Regions from separate parts of the Lysinibacillus sp. FSL K6-0075 genome, predicted to be linked through region 1. Evidence: riboswitches for the same ligand, from Rfam matches in the RefSeq annotation. Region 1 holds a riboswitch; the other holds the start of a gene.
What was found. A riboswitch is a leader RNA that binds a small molecule or an ion and turns the genes downstream of it on or off. The one in region 1 is predicted to bind FMN.
Positions count from the first base shown of each region.

Region 2: another riboswitch for FMN. It lies ahead of MHB65_RS06410 (ECF transporter S component); the one in region 1 lies ahead of ribE (riboflavin synthase).

Region 1 is NZ_CP151947.1:1,690,568-1,703,220, forward strand. Features, by position in the region: gene MHB65_RS08120 (TPM domain-containing protein) at 405-1,133, shown strand; gene MHB65_RS08125 (VanW family protein) at 1,305-2,285, shown strand; gene MHB65_RS08130 (methyl-accepting chemotaxis protein) at 2,385-3,209, shown strand; gene MHB65_RS08135 (HAD-IA family hydrolase) at 3,256-3,873, opposite strand; gene MHB65_RS08140 (DHA2 family efflux MFS transporter permease subunit) at 4,095-5,480, opposite strand; gene MHB65_RS08145 (YibE/F family protein) at 6,412-7,188, opposite strand; gene MHB65_RS08150 (YibE/F family protein) at 7,185-8,309, opposite strand; FMN riboswitch at 8,529-8,654, shown strand; FMN riboswitch at 8,771-8,896, shown strand; gene ribE (riboflavin synthase) at 9,117-9,755, shown strand; gene ribB (3,4-dihydroxy-2-butanone-4-phosphate synthase) at 9,782-10,411, shown strand; gene ribE (6,7-dimethyl-8-ribityllumazine synthase) at 10,427-10,894, shown strand; gene MHB65_RS08170 (spore germination protein) at 11,049-12,500, shown strand.
Region 2 is NZ_CP151947.1:1,358,368-1,371,020, reverse strand. Features, by position in the region: gene MHB65_RS06455 (ArsR family transcriptional regulator) at 1-244, opposite strand, end outside; gene MHB65_RS06450 (NUDIX hydrolase) at 377-760, shown strand; gene MHB65_RS06445 (hypothetical protein) at 809-994, opposite strand; gene glnA (type I glutamate--ammonia ligase) at 1,083-2,417, opposite strand; gene MHB65_RS06435 (SpoIIE family protein phosphatase) at 3,002-4,132, shown strand; gene MHB65_RS06430 (ATP-binding protein) at 4,139-4,558, shown strand; gene MHB65_RS06425 (methyl-accepting chemotaxis protein) at 4,588-6,285, shown strand; gene MHB65_RS06420 (STAS domain-containing protein) at 6,324-6,710, shown strand; gene MHB65_RS06415 (sodium-dependent transporter) at 6,765-8,111, opposite strand; gene MHB65_RS06410 (ECF transporter S component) at 8,353-8,940, opposite strand; FMN riboswitch at 9,159-9,345, opposite strand; gene MHB65_RS06405 (RNA polymerase subunit sigma) at 9,483-10,769, opposite strand; gene sigX (RNA polymerase sigma factor SigX) at 10,766-11,320, opposite strand; gene MHB65_RS06395 (ATP-binding protein) at 11,378-12,653, opposite strand, start outside.

The DNA of each region.
Region 1 (12,653 bases):
GTATTGGGTGTAGCTTCGTGAGTATCGGGTGTAGCTTCGCGGGTATCGGGTGTAGCTTCGCGAGTATCGGGTGTAGCACCGCGGGTATTGGGTGTAGATTCGCGAGTATTGGGTGTAGATTCGCGAGTATTGGGTGTAGCTTCGCGAGTATCGGGTGTAGCTTCGCGGGTAATTGGGTGTAGCTTCGCGAGTATCGGGTGTAGCTTCGCGGGTATTGGGTTGTAGCACCGCGGGTATTTGCAGCAGCTTCGTGAGTATTCCCCTTGCTTTAAGATGACATCTGCCTGCTGGCTATCACCATTGCGAATTGCTATCTACCAGTAGTCAATAAGTTTCTCCTAGTGTATTTTAGAAATATGACGTAGCTATACATAGAAAATGAACATTATAGGAGGGAGTGATCAATGATGAATAAAAAGGTTTTTTTTATGTTCTTGATTTGCATGACGATGTTCTTGTTTAGTCAAAAAGGTATTTATGCAACAACTGTTCCAGCTCCTGTCGGTGATATATATGTGCAAGATTTTATGGAATTACTCACAAAAGAGGAGAAAGCGCAATTAATACAGATGGCTAAGGAATTGGAGGAGGAAACATCTGCAAAAATTGTTCTATTAACGATACAAACAACAGGGGAGCAAACCATTGCAGAATTTGCGAAAGAGGCTTTCCGACAATATGGTGTAGGGGGCGAAGGTGTTTTATTCGTATTAGCAATGGAGGATCGAAAGACACGTATTGAAGTTGGTGATGATTTAGCAGGCATTATTTACGATGAACTAGCAGGGCAGATTCTTGATGACTACACTATTCCAGCGTTACAAGAAGAAGAGCCTAATCAAGCTATATTCAATACGTTTGAGGTATTAATTCAAACTGTGAAAGAAGGGCATCTATCACAGTCAAAAAGTTGGAATTTTGCAGAATGGGGCTTGACTGACTGGCTGGCATTTTTACTGTTTGCTGCTATTGGACTTACTACAGCATTCTTCCTTTTACTGTTTATTATGGGATTGTTTATGAAGGGTGACCAATCAAAAGGTGCTAAATCTCGTTCTGAGGATTCTACAAGCTATTGGCATAATAATGACAATGATTCTGGAGGTGGCGGCGGGGCTGATAGAGGATGGTAGCGTTAGTTGCCTCACCATCTTTAAGAAATAAACACGCTACAATGTCTTGCAATTGACACCGTAGCGTGTTTTTGCTGTCTTAACAAATAAAAATAACCAAAAAACAACACACTATGAGCAATAGACGAATAAGATGTCTCTGTAGTATGAAGATAGAGGTGGTGTTTATGGTTGAAAAAGAAGTGGTTAGCTACAAGCGGCATAATCTGGATGCTAGGTCTAGTAGGATGTGATAAAGAAGCGGTCAATGATAACAAGCTAGAACAAGAAATTCAACAACGCGAAGAAGTGCAGCAACCTGTTACATATGAACAAGAGCAATTGATTGAGCCTATTGTAAAGGTTGTTGATCCAACTACGAATAAGGTAATTACAACAATATTTCCAAAGGAATTTGGCTTCGATACAGACCCACAAGCCTATCAAAAGCACATAGAACAATTAGCAAGGGAATGGGCGAGAGGAACAGATACTTCAGATGGCTTTGATCAGCGTATGCTACTTGATCGACTGGATGAAAATGGGCAAGTCATCAAGGGGAAGCCGCAAATCATTTTAAAAGAAAGTAAACTAGTGGAGCGAATTATAAAAACTTCAGCGACTGGTGGTCAGGTAGAAATGCCACTCTATATAACAGAAAGTGGCTATTATTTTGAGGATCTTCCTTTATTAGAGGAAGTAGTTGTTGCATCCTATACGACGTATTTCAATCGTGCTGATTTAGGAAGAAATAAAAATATAGAGCTTTCTGCAAGAGCCATTAATAATGTGATCGTAGGCAGTGGCGATTATTTTTCTTTTAATACAATTGTGGGACCGAGAGACGAAGCAAATGGCTATCAGCCTGCACCTGAAATTATTAATAAGAAGGTAGTCATGGGTATTGGCGGTGGAATCTGTCAAACATCTTCAACTCTCTTTAACGCAGTAGATCAAATTCCAATCAAATATGTGGAGCGACATCATCATTCCTTAGATGTAGGGTATGTTCCAAAAGGTAGAGATGCTACGGTTTCTTATGATACGTTAGATTTTAGGTTTCAAAACGCAAATGACGTACCATTTTTAATTAAGGCAAGCTATGGAGAGAATTCTCTAACAATTGAAATTCGAACGGCAGAAAAATATGTAGAATTATTGAAGAACTCATAATGTCGTGATAAGACACCTCTGGACGTTGGTGTCTTTTTTTGGATGGCATGATATAGTTAAATTGATACAGATTAGAAAACTTTTAGGGGAGGAAAAACAATGCATCCTAAACTACAAGCAACTATCGATTCGATTGATTTATACCAAGTAACTTACCCAGAGGATGCTTGTGTCATCGTGGCAGATACGGAAAGAGTGCTTGCCTACAAACCAGGGAAAAAGGTTGACTTAAAAGTTGGGGTTGGTGATCCAGTACATAAATATCGTGGAACAGCAACAGAAATAGCGTTAAGCTCGGGAAGATTTATAAAAGAAGAACGTAGCGCTGAAGGATTTGGTATAGCCTATATCGCCTCTGCCCAGCCTATTTTTGAAGGAGGACGTGTTATTGGCGTATTAAGTGCCATTATTTCGAATGAAAAAATGGATAGTATGCGCCTATTGGCAACCGAGCTTTCAAGTGCTGTTGAAGAAATGACGGCCACAAATGAAGGGTTAGCTATTGCCAGTAAGGATGTATCCAATCGATTGGAAGAGCTATCTAATTTCTCAGAATTGATGACAGGCGATATTCAACAAATTAATGTGATTGTCCATTTAGTAAAAGATTTAGCTATGAAATCGAGAATTCTTGGTCTAAATGCATCGATAGAAGCGGCACGTTCAGGTGAGCATGGGCGTGGCTTTGCTGTGGTCGCTTCTGAAATACAAAAAATGTCCCAGAGTAGTACAGAAAGTGCCGATAGCATAACTGTGCAACTAGAAAACATTAAACAATCCATCGATCAAGTCAATGCATCAGCCAATCAGATTGCTGCGTTTACACAGCAATTTGCTGCGAGTATGTACGAATTAACAGATGCCTATAAAGGGGTTAATAGTACAGCAGAAAAGCTCATGCAGATTAGTGACATCAAAGGATAACCATATAAAAAGGATAATAGACAAGTGCTATTATCCTTCTTCATAATTAAATAATCTCTAAAATTTCCTGTGGTGTAGTGACACTGTATTCAGGTTCCTCGTTTTGTACGACCTCTTTGGCATCATAGCCCCATTCCACCCAAATAATGGGTACACCCGCTTTCTTACACGCAACAATATCCCTTTGCTCATCTCCAATGTATATCACATCAGATGACTCGACATTTGCTTCCTTTAAAAACTTTTTCATTACTTTGTCCTTACCAAAAATGCGGTTGGAGCAAAGAACATCAGCTACACAATGAATACCGTTCATTTTAAGGAATTCTAAAATATTCTCCTTAGAATTAGAGGAAATAATCAGGATTTTATAGCCTCTTTTATCAATTTCTATCAAAACTTCTTTCATTCCCTCAAAAAGATGAACATCATTTAATGATTGACGATATAATTTATAAAATTGCGGTAAAATCATGGGCAATTTATACATCGGAAAGTCAAATAATTTACTGCGTTCTGAAATTGATAATTTTTTTAATGCATCAATTTCCTTCAATTCAATGCCTTTAAATTTATATTTTTGGGCTAATGTATTCCATGCTGATGCAAACACAGCAGTTGAATCTGCCAGTGTCCCATCAAAATCAAAGATAATATGCTTCATTGCAAACTTTCTCCTTTTTCATCTCGTTGTATTGACGTCTTATGCTAAAAAATGTTACATGGAATGGGCGATTTAGTGCATCGTGAAACAGCAACCATTTTGAGCGTACGTAAACATCTTATGGTAAATATTATCAGATAATGCGGCGATTGCAACGGAAATGCTACAACAAAATGAGGTGTCTCCAAAGCCCATTGAGACACCTCATTTTTATCAAGAAATTATTGTGTTTTTTTCAAGAAAAACGAGAGAACGACATTGATAATTGCCAGGATAAAACTGATAGTAAAGACAAATGTTGAACCTGAAGCCGCCGCTTCTTGGGTATTAGTTGTCATGTCACTTAGGAGCTGCTGTTGTTTTGCTGAGAACAACGACACCATCACAGCAATACCAATTGCACCAGACACTTGTTGAGCGGTTTGTGTAATCGCAATACCATCTGGAAAGTATCGCCTTGGTAAGGCATTCAGCGTATTCGTTTGGACAGAGGCTAATACCATCCCAACGCCAAGCATCATGATGATATGTGTTACGACTAATGCCCAAGTAGCTGTTTCGGTACCAGATAGAGCATAAAGTCCATAGCCGACCACAACAAGTATCGTGCCGGGAGTAATGACTGCACGAGGTCCATATTTATCGAAGAACTTGCCGATTGTAGGTGCTAATAGACAGTTTAATAGACTACCAGGAAGCAATATTAAACCTGTCACAAAGGCCGATACGAAAAGGGCCATTTGCATATACATAGGGAGCACCACTAGCATAGACAGCATATTGAAGAAGGTAATCATATTCATGAGAAGACCTAACACGAACATGGGATTCTGAAATGCTGTCAAATTTAACATTGGCTGTTCCATTTTCAATTGTCGCAATACGAATAAAAATAAGGCGATAATACCGAGCAAAATGACGCTAAGAACGGTAATGCTTGTCCAGCCTAAATCTCCGCCAGCACTGACACCATAGACTATGCCACCAAAGCCAATGGTAGATAAGATGATAGACCAGACATCAATAGCAAGCTGCTTTGTTTCATTCACATTGGGAATAAAGATAAAACCAAAAACGATGGAGAATAACAGGAAGGGGATGGTAACCCAGAATATCCAGTGCCAGGATAGCGTATCTAAAATCATCCCTGCCAATGTAGGGCCGAAAGCGGGTCCTGCCAAAATGACGAGACCCATAACGCCCATAGCACCACCACGTTTATTGACTGGGAAAATCGTGAAAATCACATTTTGTGTTAATGGTAATATAATCGCTAGGCCAGCTGCTTGAATAATACGTGCTAAAAGTAAGGCAGCAAAGACTGGTGCGACAGCGGCAAGCATGGTACCGATTATCGAAAAGAGTAAAGACGCCATAAACATTTGGCGAGTAGTAAACTTTTGCATTAAAATGCCTGTCACAGGTACTAAAATGCCTAATGTGAGAAAATAGCCTGTTGCCAGCCATTGGATGGTTGTAGCGTCCACATCGAAGAGCTGGCTTAGCTCTCCTAGTGCAATATTTAATGCGGTCTCACTAAACAGTCCTACAAAGCCGGCTACTAAGAGAGCCACCATGATCGGACCTGTTTTTATTTCCTTATTCACTGTAAAAACTCCTTCAAAAAATGTTTGACTATCATAGAAGAATAAAATACAGAACATTCTGAAATTTATAGATGGAATTCTAGTCTTATTTCATTCTTCTGCATGATAAAGTTATCGTGATGTGGATTATCAGCGATCGTGTTTCCTATTAGCTAGTACACCTCCGCGATACTAACTCTTCTGTTTTTTACTATAGCAAAAAAAAATTCTCAAATGTAAGCATTAATTTTAGCCTCTACTATACGATTTCACAATTTGGACAAACTTTTTTGACATAACATTCATTTTTTGAGAGGTACGAGGAGAAATGTCTAGCACCTATCACATATAAGTGCTAGGTGCTACATGTTGTTGCAAAAAGATGAAGTCAACGGCAGAAAAAGCAACTTTGCAAGGTGAGAGGTTGATTTCCGTTCCGCCAGCGTCCTTTCCAGGGGGCGTCCGATGAGCCGCTTCACTCACTTCCGTTCGCTCCAGGGTCTCATCTGTGACGCTAAATCCCCTAGGAGTGACGCTGGCTCCACTCCAATCAACCATTCTGCAAAGTGTCTTTACTTTTTTCATACTAGCATAGCGATCAAATAGTCCATTATTTGTATTCTTAGAGGGGATAGGATTTTTATTTTCAATGTGGAAAAGTGATGCGTGACATAAAGAGTAGTAAACACCTTCACTTTATTTGAAAATATTTGCTAAAAAGATTACGTTTTCTGGGTTGAAGTGGAAGGCTACTTGACTCCCGTGGGATAGCGAGACAGGCAAAACTCTAAACGGAGCGATAGCGGAGGAAGCGGCTCGGCGCTCGCCCACAGGAAAGCAAATAGCCTGCAACGGAAACCATTTTCACCTTTCACAAAAATTCTATTGATGGTTTTGTTTTTCAACACTATGTAGCACCTATCACATATAAGTGCTAGGTGCTAGTATCTTTTTACAACAGTTTTTCTGTTTTTTCTCGTGTTCGAATTAAATAATAGGCATTGATGGAGGAGGCAATCGGAATAATCAGTGCAATGCCGATGCCTGCACAAAGAATGGTTGTCATTTCAGCACTAAAAACTTTGGAGTTAACAATCTCGCCAATCGAATAGGAGAGATCCTTGAACCAGATTAACAAGCTTAAATAGCCACCAAAGAAAGCAAAAAATAATGTATTGGTATCGGTTCCTAAAATATCTCTCCCGATACTTAGCCCAGATGTAAATAGTTTCTTTCTACTAATCGTGGGATTGCGATAAAAAATCTCATGCATGGAAGTGGCGATAGAAATAGCCACATCCATAATGGCACCTATCGTACTCATAATAATGACTGATGCACCAATCTGCACAAAATTAACGCCAATGTAGAGGGAAAAGATACTAATTTCTTCAGTCGATTCTTCACCAAACCCTTGGATCATCGATTTTTCTGTAATAAAGGTAATAAATAGCAGTAACACAACAATCGTCACCATCGTCGCGATAAAGGCTGTAATGGTTTTACTGTTTGTTTTATTGATATAGAAAAGGCTAATACAACTAATGACCGTACAGGCTATAAACGTCAAGATGATAGGACTATTTTTAGGGTTTGTCATTAAAAAGATGGTGATAAAGAGTACACCAAAGTTTAGAAATAAAGAAAGAAATGAGCGGACACCCTGCTTACCACCTACTATCACCATTAACGCAAATAAAATAACTGCTAATAAGACGATAACATTCATTCTTGAACCCTCTTTCGATTAATGAAAAATATAGCAGTATACTGACTAATAGGAATCGTGAGGACAACACCAATCCCCCCTGCTAAGGCACGGGCTAATTCTAAAGAAAGATTCAAGGACAATGTGAGCCCTAATGTGGAAGAATTTTTCAAATAGAGAATAATCATAGGTATGGAGCCGCAAAGGTAGGCAAAGAATAAAATACTTGTAATCGTACCCATGATATCTTTGCCAATTTCATGCCCAGAAGTTTTAAGTGCCTTCACAGAAATAGAAGGGTCTTGTTCATATAAAGCAAAAATGGAGGAAGCCATCGTAATAGAGACGTCCATGACAGCCCCAAGCGAGCCAATAAATAAACCGGCCATAAAGACTGTGCGATAGGGCCGTGTTAAAAATTGCATTTCTTCATAACGAAGACCATTTTCACCTGTCAACCACATCACAATTGAGCTAATGATAAGCGCTATAATGGTTCCTAAAAGTGTGGACACAATGGCTACATACGTTTTTGTATTCAATCCACTAATGAGTAGGAGCGAAATAATGGTAAATAGCAGGGCACAAATACCACTAACGAATAACAGACTTACGCCTCCATGTGTAACATAAAGATCTAATGCAAATGATAAGATTAAGGCATTGACAACCAAACTAATGATAGAAAACAAGCCCTGTCTTTTGCCTATAATGAGTAAGGCGAAAATAAAAATCCACGCAATCATGATCATGGTTTGATCACGTTTTAAATCGAGGATGGTACCTGTTAACCCTGATTGTGTTGCGTGATCATCTATGGTGACAAAGATTTCATTACCTACATGGTATTTTTGATCAAAAGCACCAGAAGAAGAATAGTCATTCATCAAATAAATGGATTGCCCCTTATACTGTCCATTTTTGATCATGGCCGTAATTTCCTGTGTAAACAATTCATCCTCATTCTCATACATATCTGTCATCGGTTCTGATTCTGTGACGTTCACCTGTATTACTTCCGCTATCGGTCGATCATAAAATTGTTCATTATGATGGACGAAAACAATTGAAATTCCACAACAGAGTGCTAATAAGGCATAGAAAACACCTTGCTTAAACGGTATATTTTTTAAAAATGTCAAGGAAATGACCTCCAAACTGCTAGACTGAATAGTCACCTGTAAAGGAACGTTTTTTTGATTGAGAAGTTTCACAAACAGGTTAAATGTCATCATTTTAATAATTTCTTTTACATTTATCAAGTCACGTCAGAGCTGCTTAAAATTTATATGACGAAAAAATTTAAAAAGAAGGATGGATAATATAATAAAATAGTGTTATCGTAAGACTAGCTAAATAAAAGTATCCTTCAGGGTAGGGTGAAATTCCCGATCGGCGGTGATGAAGCAATTCAAAGTCCGTGAGCGCAAGCTGATTTGGTGCAAATCCAAAACCGACAGTGACAGTCTGGATGGGAGAAGGGTAAAAATGCGAGCTTTTTAAATTGATTCTAATTTAGAAGGTTTATTTGACTATGCATTTATTACACCACTTCCCAATCATCTTTTGGGAAGTTTTTTTATTTAGCTACAATCGAATAGAAGATGTTCTTCGGGGTAGGGTGAAATTCCCAATCGGCGGTGATGAAGCAATTCAAAGTCCGTGAGCGCAAGCTGATTTGGTGCAAATCCAAAACCGACAGTGATAGTCTGGATGGGAGAAGAACAAATGAGATGACAGTCTATGAAAAAAATCGTTTTCAAGTAGGCTTATTTGTTGATGTCTTATACTCCCAAAACCCCTTTGATGAAAGGGGTTTTTATTTTTTATTGGTAACTAGTGAAGGGAGAAGGATAAAATACAAAAACAGGTGGATAGACTTTCAAAAATGACGGATAAAACTTCAAAAGTGAAGGATAGAAGAGCTAATAAGAAGAGTAGGTGATGGAATGTTTACAGGGCTTGTAGAGGATATTGGTGTCGTAAAAGCTGTGCAAAGCGATCGGGACAGTATGAAAATTACGGTTCAATCAGCCATGATAGCGGAGGATGTCAAGCTTGGCGACAGTATAGCAGTCAATGGTGTTTGTTTAACGGTGACACATTTTACTGAACAGCAGCTTACAATGGATGTTATGCCTGAAACAGTCAAAGCAACAAATTTACAGCAGCTGGCACTAGGTGATTCAGTTAATTTGGAGCGTGCCATGCCTGCTAATGGACGATTTGGCGGTCATTTTGTTGCTGGTCATGTCGATGGCGTCGGTAAAATTTTGCGCATACGTCCAGTAGCAAATGCCGTTTATATGGATATAGAAATGTCAGAGGAACTAACAAGCTTTTGTATTCCGAAGGGTTCCATAACAATTGATGGCACAAGCTTAACCCTTTTTCATGTTGAAACGAATCGTGTCACGATTTCGCTCATTCCTCATACTTACAAAGAAACCGTTTTAGGTATGAAGAGGGTTGGAGCAATCGTTAATATCGAAACAGATTTAGTCGGTAAATATATTTTACAGCAACTAAAAAAAGGGCAAGTAACGCCAACAATTACGAGAGATTATTTAGCACAACATGGTTTTTAAAATAACAGAATGAGGAGATGATAATCGTGCTACATACAATTGAAGAAGCCATTGAGGATTTAAAGCAAGGCAATATGATTGTGGTGGTCGATGATGAGGATCGGGAAAATGAAGGAGATCTGCTGGCACTCGCTGAATTCATCACACCAGCAACAATCAACTTTATGGCAACCTATGGTAGAGGTTTAATCTGTACACCGATTTCGCAACAAATCGCACAAAAGCTAGATTTACATCCGATGGTTCAGCGCAATACGGATAACCATCAAACCGCATTTACGGTGAGTATTGACCATGAAGAAACAACGACAGGGATTAGCGCCTTTGAGCGTGCATTGACAATACAGAAAATGATAGAAAAGCAAGCTAAGCCGACTGATTTTCGTCGACCAGGTCATATTTTTCCGCTGATTGCGAAGGAGCATGGTGTGTTAGAACGGAGAGGGCATACAGAAGCGACAGTTGATTTGGCGAAGCTTTGTCATAGTATACCAGCAGGTGTTATTTGTGAAATTATGGGGGATGATGGGCAAATGCTTCGTTTTGAGGAACTGACAAAGTTCGCGGCACATCATGGCTTAAAAATGATATCAATAGAAGCATTGGTTGTTTATCGTAATCAGTTATCCACAAATGAAAATAAAATTTCTATTTAAAAAGGAGCAAGAACAATGGGTCAAACATTTGAAGCACAATTAATTGGAACGGATTTAAAAATTGCAGTAGTTGTAGGTCGTTTTAATGAGTTCATTACAAGCAAATTATTGGATGGAGCAATGGATGGTTTAACACGCCATGGGGTTAATCCCGCATCTATTGATGTCGCATGGGTTCCAGGGGCTTTTGAAGTTCCTTTTATTGCGAAACAACTGGCAGAAACAAAGAAATATGATGCCATTATTGGTTTAGGTACCGTTATTCGTGGCTCTACAACTCATTATGACTATGTTTGTAATGAATCAGCAAAAGGCATTGCCAATGTATCGCTAACAACGAATGTACCTGTTATTTTCGGTATTGTCACGACTGAAAATATTGAACAGGCGATTGAAAGAGCAGGCACGAAATCTGGTAATAAAGGCTATGATGCTGCAATGTCTGCAATCGAGATGGCGAATCTAAAGAAAATGATTGGCTGAGGATAATTGGAATAACTCGTCATAACATTTGTTTCTTTGAATATTTTGAACAACCGTGGGAAAAATATGCTTAAGTGTATTTATTGAAGGTGATTGTTTTCATAAATGTACTAATCTTGAGCTGGCTCAGTAGGAGATGAGAAGTATTTCATCAATGGAACAAATGATCAATTTGAAAATGTTGAAATCACTATTTCAACGCTCTGCTGATGTGATTTTCCAACAATATAATTTTCAGCAATATACAGTACATTTGATAACTTGTGATGCAATGGTCAATGAGCAAATACTTCAAACTGTGGTTGTTCAACGTGTTCAATCTTTGTTAAGCAAAGTCTCTGAGGACATGTTAGAGGAAGAAATCGAACAGCATTTACACATACCCTATTTACAAAAGATTTTATCGAAAGAGGATGCAGTGACAAGAGTCTATAAAGGCCATGTCTTATTGTATTTTGAAGAAAATCAATTACTTTATTCTAGCGATATTTCAAAAAGACCAAATCGAGAGCCTGGGGAAACAACACTCGAACTAGTGGTCAAAGGGCCTAGAGATGACTTTATTGAAGATGTTTTTATTAATATTGCTTTATTAAGAAAACGATTACCCACTAATTCTTTTAGTGTTGAGACATTAGAAATTGGCAAGCGCTCTAAAACAACAGTAGCCATCCTTTATATGGAAGACATTGTGAATTTAAATATGCTGGAACAAATTCGACTTCAATTACAAAAAATCGATACGGATATTGTTATCAATGGTGATTTGTTAATGGAAACAATCGAAAAGACAGCAACCATCCTTCCAAGACATGATTATACAGGAAGACCTGATTTTGCTTTGCAGTCATTAATTAGAGGAAGAATACTAATAATGATTGATGGCGTATCCTATGCTTTAATTACGCCTACAAATATTATGCTGCTCTTTAAATCGGCAGAGGATAATGAATATCCAATCATTGTCAGTTCACTGGAGCGATTACTTCGAATTGTAGGGATATTAATTAGTATGCTATTACCAGGTTGGTGGCTTGCGTTGACGACTTATCATCAAGAGCAGCTTCCTTTTATTCTTCTTGCAACGGTTGTTGAGTCGAGAACAGGGCTACCTTTTCCAACGATTCTTGAAATATTAATGATGCTATTTATGTTTGAAATGTTTCGGGAAGCCAACTTGCGTCTTCCAAGTGCAATCAGTGGCTCAATCAGTGTTGTGGGAGGATTAATTATTGGTGATGCTGCCATTAAAGCAGGTGTCACAAGCCCTTCGATGATTGTTGTGATTGCCATTTCAAGTATTGCTGCTTTTACACTGGTCAATCAATCCTTTGTAACGGCTATGAGTATTTTTCGATTAATCATTATTATTGCTTCTGCGTTTTTTGGTTTATTTGGTTTCTTTATTTCAGTCTTTTTCATACTGCTATATACGGCTAATATGCAAGTCTTGGGAGTGCCCTATATAAACTTTAGTGCAGACTTCGAAAAGGGCAGTCTTCGAAAATCATTATTGCGCCCCTCTCCAAAGGGCTATACGAAACGACCTTCGTTTTTAAAGCCACAGGATCAAACACGTACTTCGGATAAGAAGAAGCAAATGTAGGAGAAGATCAGGTATTGTCGGTACCTGATCTTTTTTGTGACCTTTGCTTTAGTGGCCTTTTCCATTTTCCATTTAAATAGGAAATGAGACATAAAACGCTATTACTTACCTTTTTAGTTTACTTTCTTGTCAAGGATTATTAAACTATTGGTT
Region 2 (12,653 bases), 330 kb from region 1:
TATACATAACATAAAAAATGGGTGTCTTTAGCTGATTCCAACTTTGCACAATATCATAGGTGATTGGCCCTGTACACAGCCACATATCCATTTCTTCTTGCAATAGAGGTGTCACTTTTTCATCTAAATCCGCTTCTGCGAGACATTCTATCGAGGTACATATAAACTCTGGCCAATTTTTCAAGACCGCTTCGACAAATTCAATTGAGTCTGAAGGGCCAAGAAGACCTAACCGTATTTTCAAGTACACCCCTCCTCTGTTCAATTAACATGATAATTTTATTATAGCAAAAGTATATAGAATTTTTCAGAAATCCATCTGTTTTTTACAATTACATACTTCATAGGTAAAAATAGATAAAAAGGGGTTTTACTTGTGAAATGGCAAGGTGCTGCCGCTATTTGTTTGAACAAAGACAATCAATTATTAATGGTTTTGCAAGGGAATAAGGATGAAGAAAAAACATGGGCTGTTCCATCAGGTGGTAAAGAGGCAACGGAAGATTTTAGGGCTTGCTGTATTCGAGAGGTTTATGAAGAAACAGGCTATATCGTAACGATTCTTAAAGAAATTCATCATAAGCAGAATGAAATTGTGGAGGTATATTACTTTGAAACTGTCCTGGCTGGCGGACAAATGCTAATTCAAGATCCTGACGAATTAATTTATGACATCGCATGGAAATCTAAGGACGAAGTTGCCCGATTACCATTAACCTTTCTAGAAGATCGAGTCTTTCTATTATCTTTATTTATTTGAATAAAAAAAGTCACGTCTCATCGACATGACCCCATCTTGTTAAATGTTCTAATCATTTTGCTGATAAATAATTAAAGCAGAATGGATGACTGTCTGTTCTCCAATAAAGAGCGTATTGTATTTGATATCAAGTATTAAAAAGCCTTTTAAATCTACTAAAGCCCGGTTAATATCAAGTTCAAATTGCACAATATCATTGTTTTGAATTGTCACAACTTGAGTTATTTGTGTCATTGCCCACACTCCTTTAATCTTATGATAGAGCAAAAAGAAGTTCATGTCACATAAAAAAGTTGGGGCAAAAAACAGCCCCAACTTTTTTTTAGTACATCTTTAAATACTCCTCACGCTCCCAATTATGGACACGTGTGCGATATTTATTCCATTCAATCTCTTTTGCAGCTGTAAATTTATCGTAAATATGGTCACCCAGTGCATCACGAACAATGGCATCCATCTCTAATTCGATTAGCGCAAATTCCAATGAGGATGGTAAACTGTCAATCCCATTCAACTCCCGCTCCGCTGCTGTCATTTTATAAATATTACGATCTACCGCAGCTGGTGGCGTTAAATCTTTACGTATGCCATCTAGTCCAGATGCTAGAATAACAGCCATTGCTAAATACGGGTTTGCTGCTGGATCAACTGAACGCAATTCAATCCGTGTAGATAGTCCACGTGCTGCTGGAATACGAATTAGTGGTGAGCGGTTTTGAGCTGACCATGCTACATAGCAAGGTGCCTCATAGCCAGGTACTAATCGTTTATAGGAATTGACAAGTGGATTCGTGATAGCCGTAAAGCCATGCACATGCTTCATGATCCCTGCCATAAAGCTACGTGCGGTTGCACTTAATTGTAAGTCAGCATGTTCATCGTAGAAGGCGTTTTTATCACCTTCAAATAACGATAAGTTAAAATGCATTCCTGACCCATTGACCCCAAACAGTGGCTTTGGCATAAATGTTGCGTGGAGGCCATGCTGTGCAGCAATGGTTTTTACGACTAGTTTAAATGTTTGAATATTATCACATGCCTCAATGGCACTGGCATACTTAAAGTCAATTTCATGCTGGCCAGGTGCTACTTCATGATGAGAAGCTTCAATTTCAAAGCCCATTCCCTCTAACTCTAAAACGATGTCACGACGACAGTTCTCCCCCAAATCAGTTGGCGCTAAATCAAAATAGCCCCCACTATCATTTAATTCCAGTGTTGGGTGTCCCTTTTCGTCCAGCTTGAACAGGAAAAACTCAGGCTCTGGTCCTAAATTAAACGAAGTAAAGCCTAGCTCCTCCATTTCCTTTAATACACGTTTTAAATTGGAGCGTGGGTCTCCTTCAAACGGTGTACCATCTGGTCTCGCAATATCACAAATAAAGCGAGCTACTTTCCCTTTTTCAGCAGTCCAAGGAAAAATTACGAAGGTATCGATATCGGGCTTTAAATACATATCTGATTCTTCAATACGTACAAAGCCCTCGATTGAAGAGCCATCAAACATGACTTTATTATCTAACGCTTTCTCTAATTGACTGACAGGCACTTCCACATTTTTAATTGTTCCTAATATATCTGTAAATTGTAGGCGAATAAATTTCACATTTTCTTCCTTCACTCGGCGTACAATATCTTCTTTTGTATAATGTTTCATTCTTCACCACTCCAATGTAATTTTAGTTAACACGTTTTTTATTACTGTTCTTAAAATACATTAAAAATGGAGAATACGCAATATGTATGTAAGGTTTTATAACATGCATATTATCGAATATATTAATCCCTTTTTTAGATTAATTTTTTTATCACATTTCCTTCTAAAATAGCGTTCTTTCATCTTAAATAAAGGACAAAATTACTACTTTCTACAAAAGGTCTTTAGTCTTACAAAAATCCTTTGTCTGTCTAATGATTGGACAGTTTATTTGCATGATTAGGAGCGAAGCGTTTTCTACATCTTCATGCAGCAAATGCATATAACACAAGAACATTGCTAAAAACATAACCTTAGAACACTCTTCATGAGCTTGGATGTCAAAAACCCTATTGATTAAGTTTTACTTTATATCACAAAAGCCTTGTATAATGCCATATTTATTGGTAAATTTATAGCAAATTAGAATTTTAATTTATTCATATTATAAGTAAATACGGAGTATATATTATGGTTAGAAATCATTATGTTGGCTTCCAGGAAATATTTAGTTATAGATACATAAGGCGGTGAATTGAGTAGGCATGTCAGTATTAATTATTGGCAGCGTAAGTAATGATGTGCTGCGTCTGCAAAAATATTTTCATCGTATCGGCATCCCAAATATTCATTGCTTTTCAACAACGGAAGCAGCAATGAATTATTTAGTAGATTCATCTTTGAAAGATGAGCTAGAATTAATCGTACTCGACACTAAAATGACACTCAGAAATTGCGAGGAAATTTGTCAGCACATTCATGTACTTAAAAATTGGATAGAAATCCCTATCCTTCTATCTACTACCTACGAAAAAACCATAACAATTGATAGGGTATTTGAAGCTGGTATTTTCGACTTTATTTTAAAACCTTTTGATTTCACTCAATTTAAGACTCGTATTCAAGTAGCCTTAAAATATCAGAGGGAAGCCACGCTTCGAAAGCAGCAGGAAAGTATGATTCAAAAAGATTTGTTTGTTGCAAAAAAATTCCAAAAGAATGCACTATCTCCCCCATTAAATCTTGAGCATATACAGGTTGATGGTCTTTATGTAACATCCAATACACTAGGAGGTGACATGTACTGCTGGTTTAAAATTAATGAACATTTAACCGCCATTCTTCTGTATGATGCAATGGGGCATGGTATCGCTGCATCACTCGTTACTATGTCTATTAGATCCTTATTAAAAGGAATGATTACGAAGTTAATTGATCCAGTAGCAGTAATTCAAGAACTTAACCGCCAAATATACGAGCTATTTTCTGATGATATGGACCGTTTTTTAATGACGGCAATCTACATACTTCTAGATACAAAAAACGGAACTTTGCACTATGTGAATGCGGCTCATCCTTCTGGTTTTTTATTTGGAAAATATGGAGAAACAGTCTTCCTCCCAGCGAATACGCCTATCCTCGGACTATTCCCTACTATTCAAATAAATAAAAAAACAATACCTTTATCAGGCTGGCACCGCATTATTCTTTATACGGATGGATTATTAACATTAAACGAGCAAAATTCAATTGATATGGACTTTTTCTACAGTTATGCTTCACAGGATAATAGCTATGCACTACAAAAGTTTTCTCAAAAATACAATTTATTTGATAATGATTACAGTGATGACATCACAGTCGTTTCAATAACAATTACATTAAAGGGTAGGTGATTGAAGATGGAATTCACACTCAATGTAAATCCTGATACACAAGCTATAGCCTTTATTGATCAAGTAATGGAGAATTATACAGAGTTATATAATCTACCTTATAAACGAGAATTACGATTTGTTGTACATGAATTAGTCATCAATGCCGTAGAGGCTATGGGGAAAATTGACACACCCTCTCAAAAGGAGATCCAAATACTTGTAACGCAATCATACGAAGAAATAAAAATAACAGTCACTGATGAAGCAAAAGGTATTGCCGAAAATGACTGGGACAAAGTTCTTCAATTCGATTTAGACGAACTTGATTATTCTGATCGTGGACGCGGTTTATTTTTTGTCAAAAATATGGTCGACCATATTTGGTTTGAAAATATTTCAGAAACAAAATTTTTAGTTGGTATTTCAAAAAAGATTCATATATAAAGTAAACGTAAAATTGGGGGCGTGTTTTAATGAAGTTATCTATACGAAAAAAAATGAATCTGCTTATATTTGGTTGTATTATCTTACTTACTTCCCTTTTAGCAGGAGTCAATTTTTTTGTTGCCAAGAACAATCTATTAGAAAGTGCTGATACAAAGCTTCTATCAGATATACAGGTAAGCTATGAATATTTAGACGCTAAATATCCTGGAGAATGGTCCATTAAAAACAACCAACTCTATAAGGGCGATATCAATATGGTAGAAAATTTTGAGGCAGCTGATAAAGTTGGAGAACTCACAAACGGGAATGCTGTATCCATCTTTCAAAACGATACTCGTATAAGTACCAATATAGTGGATAACGGTCAACGCGCTTTAAATACAAAGGTTTCTGACGAGGTTGCTACTGTTGTGCTAGGAGAAAAAAAGCGCTTTATCGGTTCTGCCAATGTCTTAGGAAGTTTACATCAAGCAGCCTATGATCCTATAGTAAATAGCCAAGGGGAGGTTATCGGCGTATGGGCAACCGCTGTCCCTACCGCTCCTTATATAAGCATTGCCACAAAATCAGCACTGGAGAATGTAGCCATTTCCTTAGTGATTGCCATTGTGATGATTGGAGGAATTAGTTGGTTCTTACAAAAACAAATTGTTAATCCGATTAATATTCTAAGTACAAATGCCAAGGAGCTAGCAGAGCTAAACTTAAATGTTAAACTGTTAAACCCGAAAGGCAAAGATGAAATCGCTGAACTAGCACGCGCATTTAGTAGTATGAAAAATCATTTAACAGAGACGATAACGATTGTGGCTGGCAGCGCACATCAAATCGCAAAGTCGTCACACACTTTAGCAGAATCATCCCATCAAACAAGTGAAGCATCTAACCAAATCGCATTGACAATGAATGAAATTGCTGTTGGTACTACGACTCAATCCGACCAGGCTGAACGAATCGTTTCCATGATGCAAAAAACGATTGAGGAAGTATCAAAGAGCTTACAAAAGGCCGAAATCACTTTAAATAGCGCTATTGAATCAACTCATATCGCACGTAAAGGAGAAGAAGCCATCAATGAAGCGATAATGCATTTAGGTGATGTAACGAAAACTGTGTCTTATGCAACTGATTCTATCCAGAAGTTAGGCAAGCGCTCTGAAGAAATTGGTGGTATTATTACCGTTATCACAGGCATTGCTGAGCAAACGAATCTGTTGGCACTCAATGCAGCCATCGAAGCAGCACGAGCAGGTGATCAAGGAAAAGGCTTTGCTGTCGTTGCATCAGAGGTTCGTCAGCTAGCAGAACAGTCAAGTTTAGCAGCAGGTCAAATTACAAATCTCATTAATGATATCCAGGCCGAAACTTCTGTGACGGTAAGGACGATGGAAAGCAATCTATTGGCGGTCGAGGAGCAAGTAACAATCATTAATAAAGGTGGAAGTGCCTTAAAAGAAATCGTGGAGAAAGTTGTCGAAACAGAAGAAGGTGTCGAACAAATGAAGGTTGCATTTACACATGTTAACGACAACTCCTTAGGTGTGCAACAAGCTATCCAAGATATTTCACGTATTATCGAAGACGCTGCAGCAGCTACAGAGGAGATTGCCGCGACTTCTGAAGAGCAATATGCGACAGTTGCAGAAATTACACAAAGTTCAGATGAGCTATCATCAATTGCTGATAATTTACAAAATGAAGTTAATAAATTTAAGTTTGAATAAATCCCCAAACAAGTAAAGAAAAATGGAGGCGCTATAGGATGAATCAGAAGAACATTGCAATGAATATTGACACAAAGGCTGATTATATTGTGATTGCGTTTACTGGCGATTTAGAATACGGGATAATCGAAGATATAAAGTCAGAGCTGCAAACACTTAGCTTGGACACAAAACACGGATACATTATCGATATGCAAAGGGTTACAAATATTGATAGCACTGGATTCGGTATGATCGTCAATTTCGCTAAGAAGGTGTCTGTAAAAGATAAAAAAATTGCCATTATTGTCGTCGATGATTTCATTCGCAACTTATTCGCTATTTCACAGGTTGATAAAGTATTCCCTATTGCCAAAAGCGAAGAACAAGCAAAGAAAATTATTAAAGAAGATTGGCTAGGAGAGCTATCACTTAACGAGTATTAATCCTTGTCATACTAAAAAAAGGTGTATTCCTGTTAGATGGAATACACCTTTTCTTTAATATTGCAGTAGCATATTAACAAACACGACAAGAATGATAATCGGTACGACAACTAACATTAACATACGATATGATGAATAATAGCCTTGTCCCATTTGACTACCCATTAACAATTCTCTTTTCACAAATTCTTTATCCACTACATGGGCAATAAAGATAGCAATGAATAAATTTCCTAATGGAAGCATGATGTTTGACACTAGAAAATCGGTTGCATCAAAAATACTTTTCTCAAAAATCGTTACATCCGATAGAACACTAGAAGAAAGTGCTGCTGGAATAGCTGCAATAAATACGACTATACCAAGTAAAAGTGTCCACATTGGACGGGATTTCTGACTATGTTCCATAAATGCCGCGACAATAATTTCATATAAACTAAATGATGACGTTAATGTGGCAAATAAAAATAGTAATAAAAACATCGCTAAAAATACTTCACCGAATGGCATTTGACTGAAAGCTGTTGGTAGCACCATAAATAGCAAGCCTGGACCCGCTGCTGGCTCTAAATCAAAAGCGAACACAACAGGGAAAATCGCTAATCCTGCTAAAAATGAGACTAGCACAGTTAACAGCACAACAGAACCTGCTGAATTTGGCAGACTTACATCCTTTTTTAGATAGGAACTATATGTAACAAGACAAGAGAATCCCACTGCTAACCCAAAGAACGATTGCCCCAGCGCTTCTAATAATGCCTTTCCAGTAATATTTGAGAAATCAGGCCATAAGAAGAATTTTACGCCCTCCATTGCCCCATCCAATGTAACAGCACGCACAACAAGGACAATGAACATTATAAAGAGTAGCGGCATCATCCATTTATTGGCCTTTTCGATCCCATTTTGTACACCTAACGAAATCACAAGTACATTGGCTAATGTAAACAATACTAAACCAACTAGCGTAATCCAAGGCGTACCTATAATTTTTCCAAATAGTTCAGCAGGATCTACTGCTGGATCGATTACAGCGCCAGCAACACCGAGCCCGCTATAAATAAAGATCCAACCTCCAACTACACTATAAAAAGTTAATAATAAAAAACAACCTAGTACACCCATTCGACCAATCCAAGCCCAGCTTGGCTTTGTCGGAGCAATTTTTTTATATGCCGTTACAGCCTCCGATTGTGTACCACGCCCCAAAACATACTCGGACAATAGCATTGGTAACCCTATTAACAAGGTAAATAACACAAAGATTAGGAAAAACGCTCCCCCACCACTTTGTCCCGTTACATAGGGTAGTTTCCAAATTGCCCCTAGTCCAATTGCAGCACCCGCTGATGCTAGAATAAATCCTAATTTACTAGACCACTGTCCCTTTTGTTCACTCATCTCTTCAAACTCCTCAAACATTCTAAACTCTTCCCTATTTTACATGAAAATATAGCTTTCGACTAGGTCATAATGATAAAGTACTAGATAGCTTGCTTACTCCATTACTTTTTTCTATGTTTATCCGTTAGTTTTGCCTTTCTTTCCGTTCCTTTTAGTAATTTATCCGTTACACCTTAAACCCTATCCATCATTCCTTCAACAAAAAACCTCGGGTATATTCACCCGAGGTTAGCGTATATTATTTTGATATATAGATAGAACGCTGACGGTCGATCCATTTGCGCATTGTTGTAAATAAAAACGCCATAATAGCCGTTAATAAAATACCTTTCACAATGTTAAATGGTAAAATCCCAGCGACAATCATTTTATAAAGTGAGTCACCTACAACAGGTTCCATTCCTAAGAAGTATGTGTACATTGGTAAAAATACTACATAGTTTAAAATACTCATGCCTACTGCCATAACGACTGTACCTGTTGCTAAACCTCCAACAAGACCAGCAATTGTTTTAAAGCGATTAAAAATAAAGCTTACTGGTAAAATAAATAAAATGCCTGTTGTAAAGTTAGCAATATGACCTACTGGCACACCTGTTGGCGTTCCTGAGAAAATCCAATCCAATACATTTTTAAATAACTCTACTAAAATACCAGCTACAGGCCCCATTGTGATGGCTGCTATTAATGCAGGCATATCACTAAAGTCCACTTCCAAAAATGCTGGGAACGGCGGAATCGGGAAATTAAAAAGCATTAATAAAAACGAAATACTGCTCAGCATACCAATCGTAATAAACGATTGAAGTTTAACATTCTTCTTCATAGAAAACTCTCTCCTCTTTGCTGATTCAATCTCGCAAGAAGAAAGGTGACGATCTTTCAATTGTTAGCATGAAAAAACCCTTATGCATGAAAAAGCACAAGGGAGAAAGGCATGACGAATAAGCGTCAATATAAACTATTTTTTGAGCACTGTTTAAAAAGCTCTACAAAAAAGCGCTCGGCTATAGTTCACTTCATAACAATGAATGACGATCGTACCTCCATCTTCTCCCATCCAGACTTTAACTGTCGGCCTTGGAATCACACCAAGTCAGCCATGCAAATAAATTTGCACAGGTCGCGGGCTGAAGAGTGTAGCATAAACCATTCGAGTTAATGAAAAACATTAACGGTTTACCACTCTATTACCGCCGGTCGGGATTTTCACCCTGCCCCGAAGATGAATCATATTATTTTATACTACAACCTTACTATAATTAATTATCAAGAAAAAGTAAATAGTTCTGCTTAAAAAAATCCGATTAGATTTGTATGTATTATAAAAATGGAGCATTCCATGCTACAGGAATGCTCCATTTTTGACTAAGGCATATATTGTTTATTTGGCCCCACAGGCTTTGGCAAATACGTTTTCAAATCGAATCCTTCCCAGCTTTCTTGGACCACATTATCTAAGCGTAATTGTTGGCCAAAGCCAGCAGCAGTTAACATCATGGCCTCAATCAATTGCGTGGCGCGGATTGGCTCCATCGATGCTAAATCTAAGGGGATATCAAATGTAACGACGACACCTTCCGCTTCCTCTTTCACGGTATAAGTCACGTTTTCAGGAACAACTGTTACATAAACATCATCATTTTTGTTTTTCATGAGTGTAAGTGCCTCTGTAACATTTGCAAATGTTTGACGGAAATCTGGTGACAGATATTCCGCACCATTACCATCTTGGTATAAATAATAATTAAAATGTTTGGCGTTTGTTAATGACATAGCTTGGCTTGGCTCGCCCTCTTGAGAAAACTCATAAGGTGTGCCATCTTCATTTTGAATCTCCACTTCCGTATATTCAGAATCTGAGAATGTATCTTCCAAAGTTCCTTTATACTCATTGACGGTAGCTGAAGCAACATCATAGTCATTGTCCTTTGGTAAAACGTGGACAAGCTTGTCTTCCTTCTCCTTCAGTTCACCTTTAAAAGGATGATAATCTGTAAACCCTTTGGCTTCTTCATCAATTTGAGGAGCGTATTTCTCATACATCTGTAGAGTAGAAGGTTTTTCTGTTCCAAAATCAGTTGCTACACGCTCATTTGGTATCACATATGTCATTGGCACACTTTCCGCATCACGTCCTGCTAAACCAATACGGAAAACGACAGCATCTTTCACATCTTCCTCATAGACAGATGACCGTAAAGATAACATGCGCTCATGCTCCGATACAATACTGGATTGAAGCGCTTCATCCTGCGTAGCAGCGTCTTTAGCAGAACGATCTTCCTGTAAAGTAGCGTAATTAGCCGTTTCTGGAGTACTAGCTAGATCTTTTTGGCTAGCATCATTATTCATGAACATGGAGCCAACGAGTACCGTTAGCGCGAAAACTGCTGCTACACTCGTAAAAATCGGCATTCTTCGGAACTTAAATCGTGATGGTCGTTCATCTTGGATCAAAGGTTTACTTTCTTGTTGTGCTTCTTCATTCTCTATAGGTTGTTGTATCGCTTCTTGAAGGTGACTATTATCCTGCAAGCGAGCATCTGCCATTAACCGATTTAATATTTCTTCTTTTGAACGGTGGTCAGAAAGCTTAGGGGCATTGTTCAATACATATTCAAGCTGTTCATCATCAAATGGCTTATGCGTCATTGCCGTTTCGCCTCCTGTTCTCTAATCGGCTGTAGCTGTTGCCTTAAAAATTTAATGGCTCGATGCTGGGTCGTTTTTACCTTAGCTTCTGTCCAATCTAGTATTTGCGCTGTTTCTGCGATCGATAAGTCCTGAAAATAGCGCATTATAATGACCATTTTTTGGTCGCCTGTACAGTTTTCAAGTGCTGATTCTACCTGCATAAATTCATCACTGGCCTGTAGCATATCTTCCGGTGATGGTGTGGTTGAATGGAGCTGTTCCGTTTCCCAGTCAAAGAAATCATGTGAATGCTTTTGGCGTACAGCTTGCTTTCTAAAATGATCAATCGCTACATTTTTGGCAATAGCAAATAGCCATGTTTTCTCACTACTATTCCCTGCAAATTGATCATATGAGCGCAACACTCGTACATAAACTTCATGTGCTAAATCTTCGGCAAGTGTACGGTTTTTTACTAAATATATTAAAAACTGAAACACGTCTTGGTGATATGCATCGTATAGTCGATGGAACACGGAGTCATTCAAAGCACTCCACCCCCGTTCTATAATATTTGTCGTCTTACATTCATAGAAGTTACAGCCAATTAATAGCAATACATGTTATTAATCGAACGGTAAATAAAACGTGAAGGTCGTACCCTCTTTCAGCACACTGTCTACCATAATATTACCTGAGTGTGCCTTCACAATATTTCTAGCAATGGCTAAGCCGAGACCAGTTCCGCCTTTGGAACGGGTACGTGCCTTATCGGCTTTGTAAAAGCGTTCAAAGACATATGGTAAGTCATCCTGAGGAATGCCATGCCCTGTATCTTGAACAGATATTTTAGCAAATGTCGGCTCCTGCTCGATTTTTACAGTCACAGACCCTTCATCTGTATGTCTAAGTGCATTATCGACTAAATTTGTAAGCACTTGTTCAATCCGATCCTCATCAATATTAATCATGGCCTCGTCATTAAATTCACTGTCAAATTGCAGACGAACGTGCTTTTCCTTTGCTACCTGAGCAAATTTTTGTGTAATACGCTCGAATGTCGAATTGATCGGTAATTCATCTTTATAAAGCGTCATATGCCCTGATTCCATGCGTGCCAAATCTAATAGATCTGTCACAAGGCGACCCATTCGCTTCGATTCATCATAAATGATTTTGGTAATCTCATTACGCTCTTCCTGATCCTGAATAAAATCATCGTCCATTAATGCTTCAGAGTAACCTTGTAGCATAGCAATCGGTGTCCTTAGTTCGTGAGAGACATTGGCTATAAAATCGGATCTTAGTTTTTCTAAGCGATGTTGTTCAGTCATATCACGAATAACAGCCACAGCCCCACGTATCATTTCACCACTATAGAGAGGACTAATCGTAAATGTGTAGTAGTTGCCGTCCATTTCAATTTCCTCTTCTAGTTTATCCTCAAACATCAGCACATGATCAAGCATATGATACAGCTCTGGAGGGATAGGCTTTGCACTTTGCGAGCCTTTATTCACAAACCACTTTTGCATTAAACGTTCTGCTGGTGGGTTACTTAATAATATTGTACGATCACGGTTAAAGGTAATCACTGCATCTGTCATAGAAGTCAAAATATTCGAAAGCTGTTCGTTTTCTTGATTAATAACCTCTAAATTATGCTTTAATTGACGGCCCATTTGATTGAAGGCAACGGCAAGTTGACCAATTTCGTCATTTTGCGTTGTAGGCATTTTCGCTTCAAAATTCCCTTTCGCGATTTCAAAAGCCAACTCACGCATTTTTCTTAATGGCGAAGTAATACGTGAAGAAAGGAAAAATGCGAAGAATGTCGTCAGCACAAATGCTATGAAGGCAGCTAAAAAGACAATTTTCGTTGTTTCCTTAGACGTTTTATGT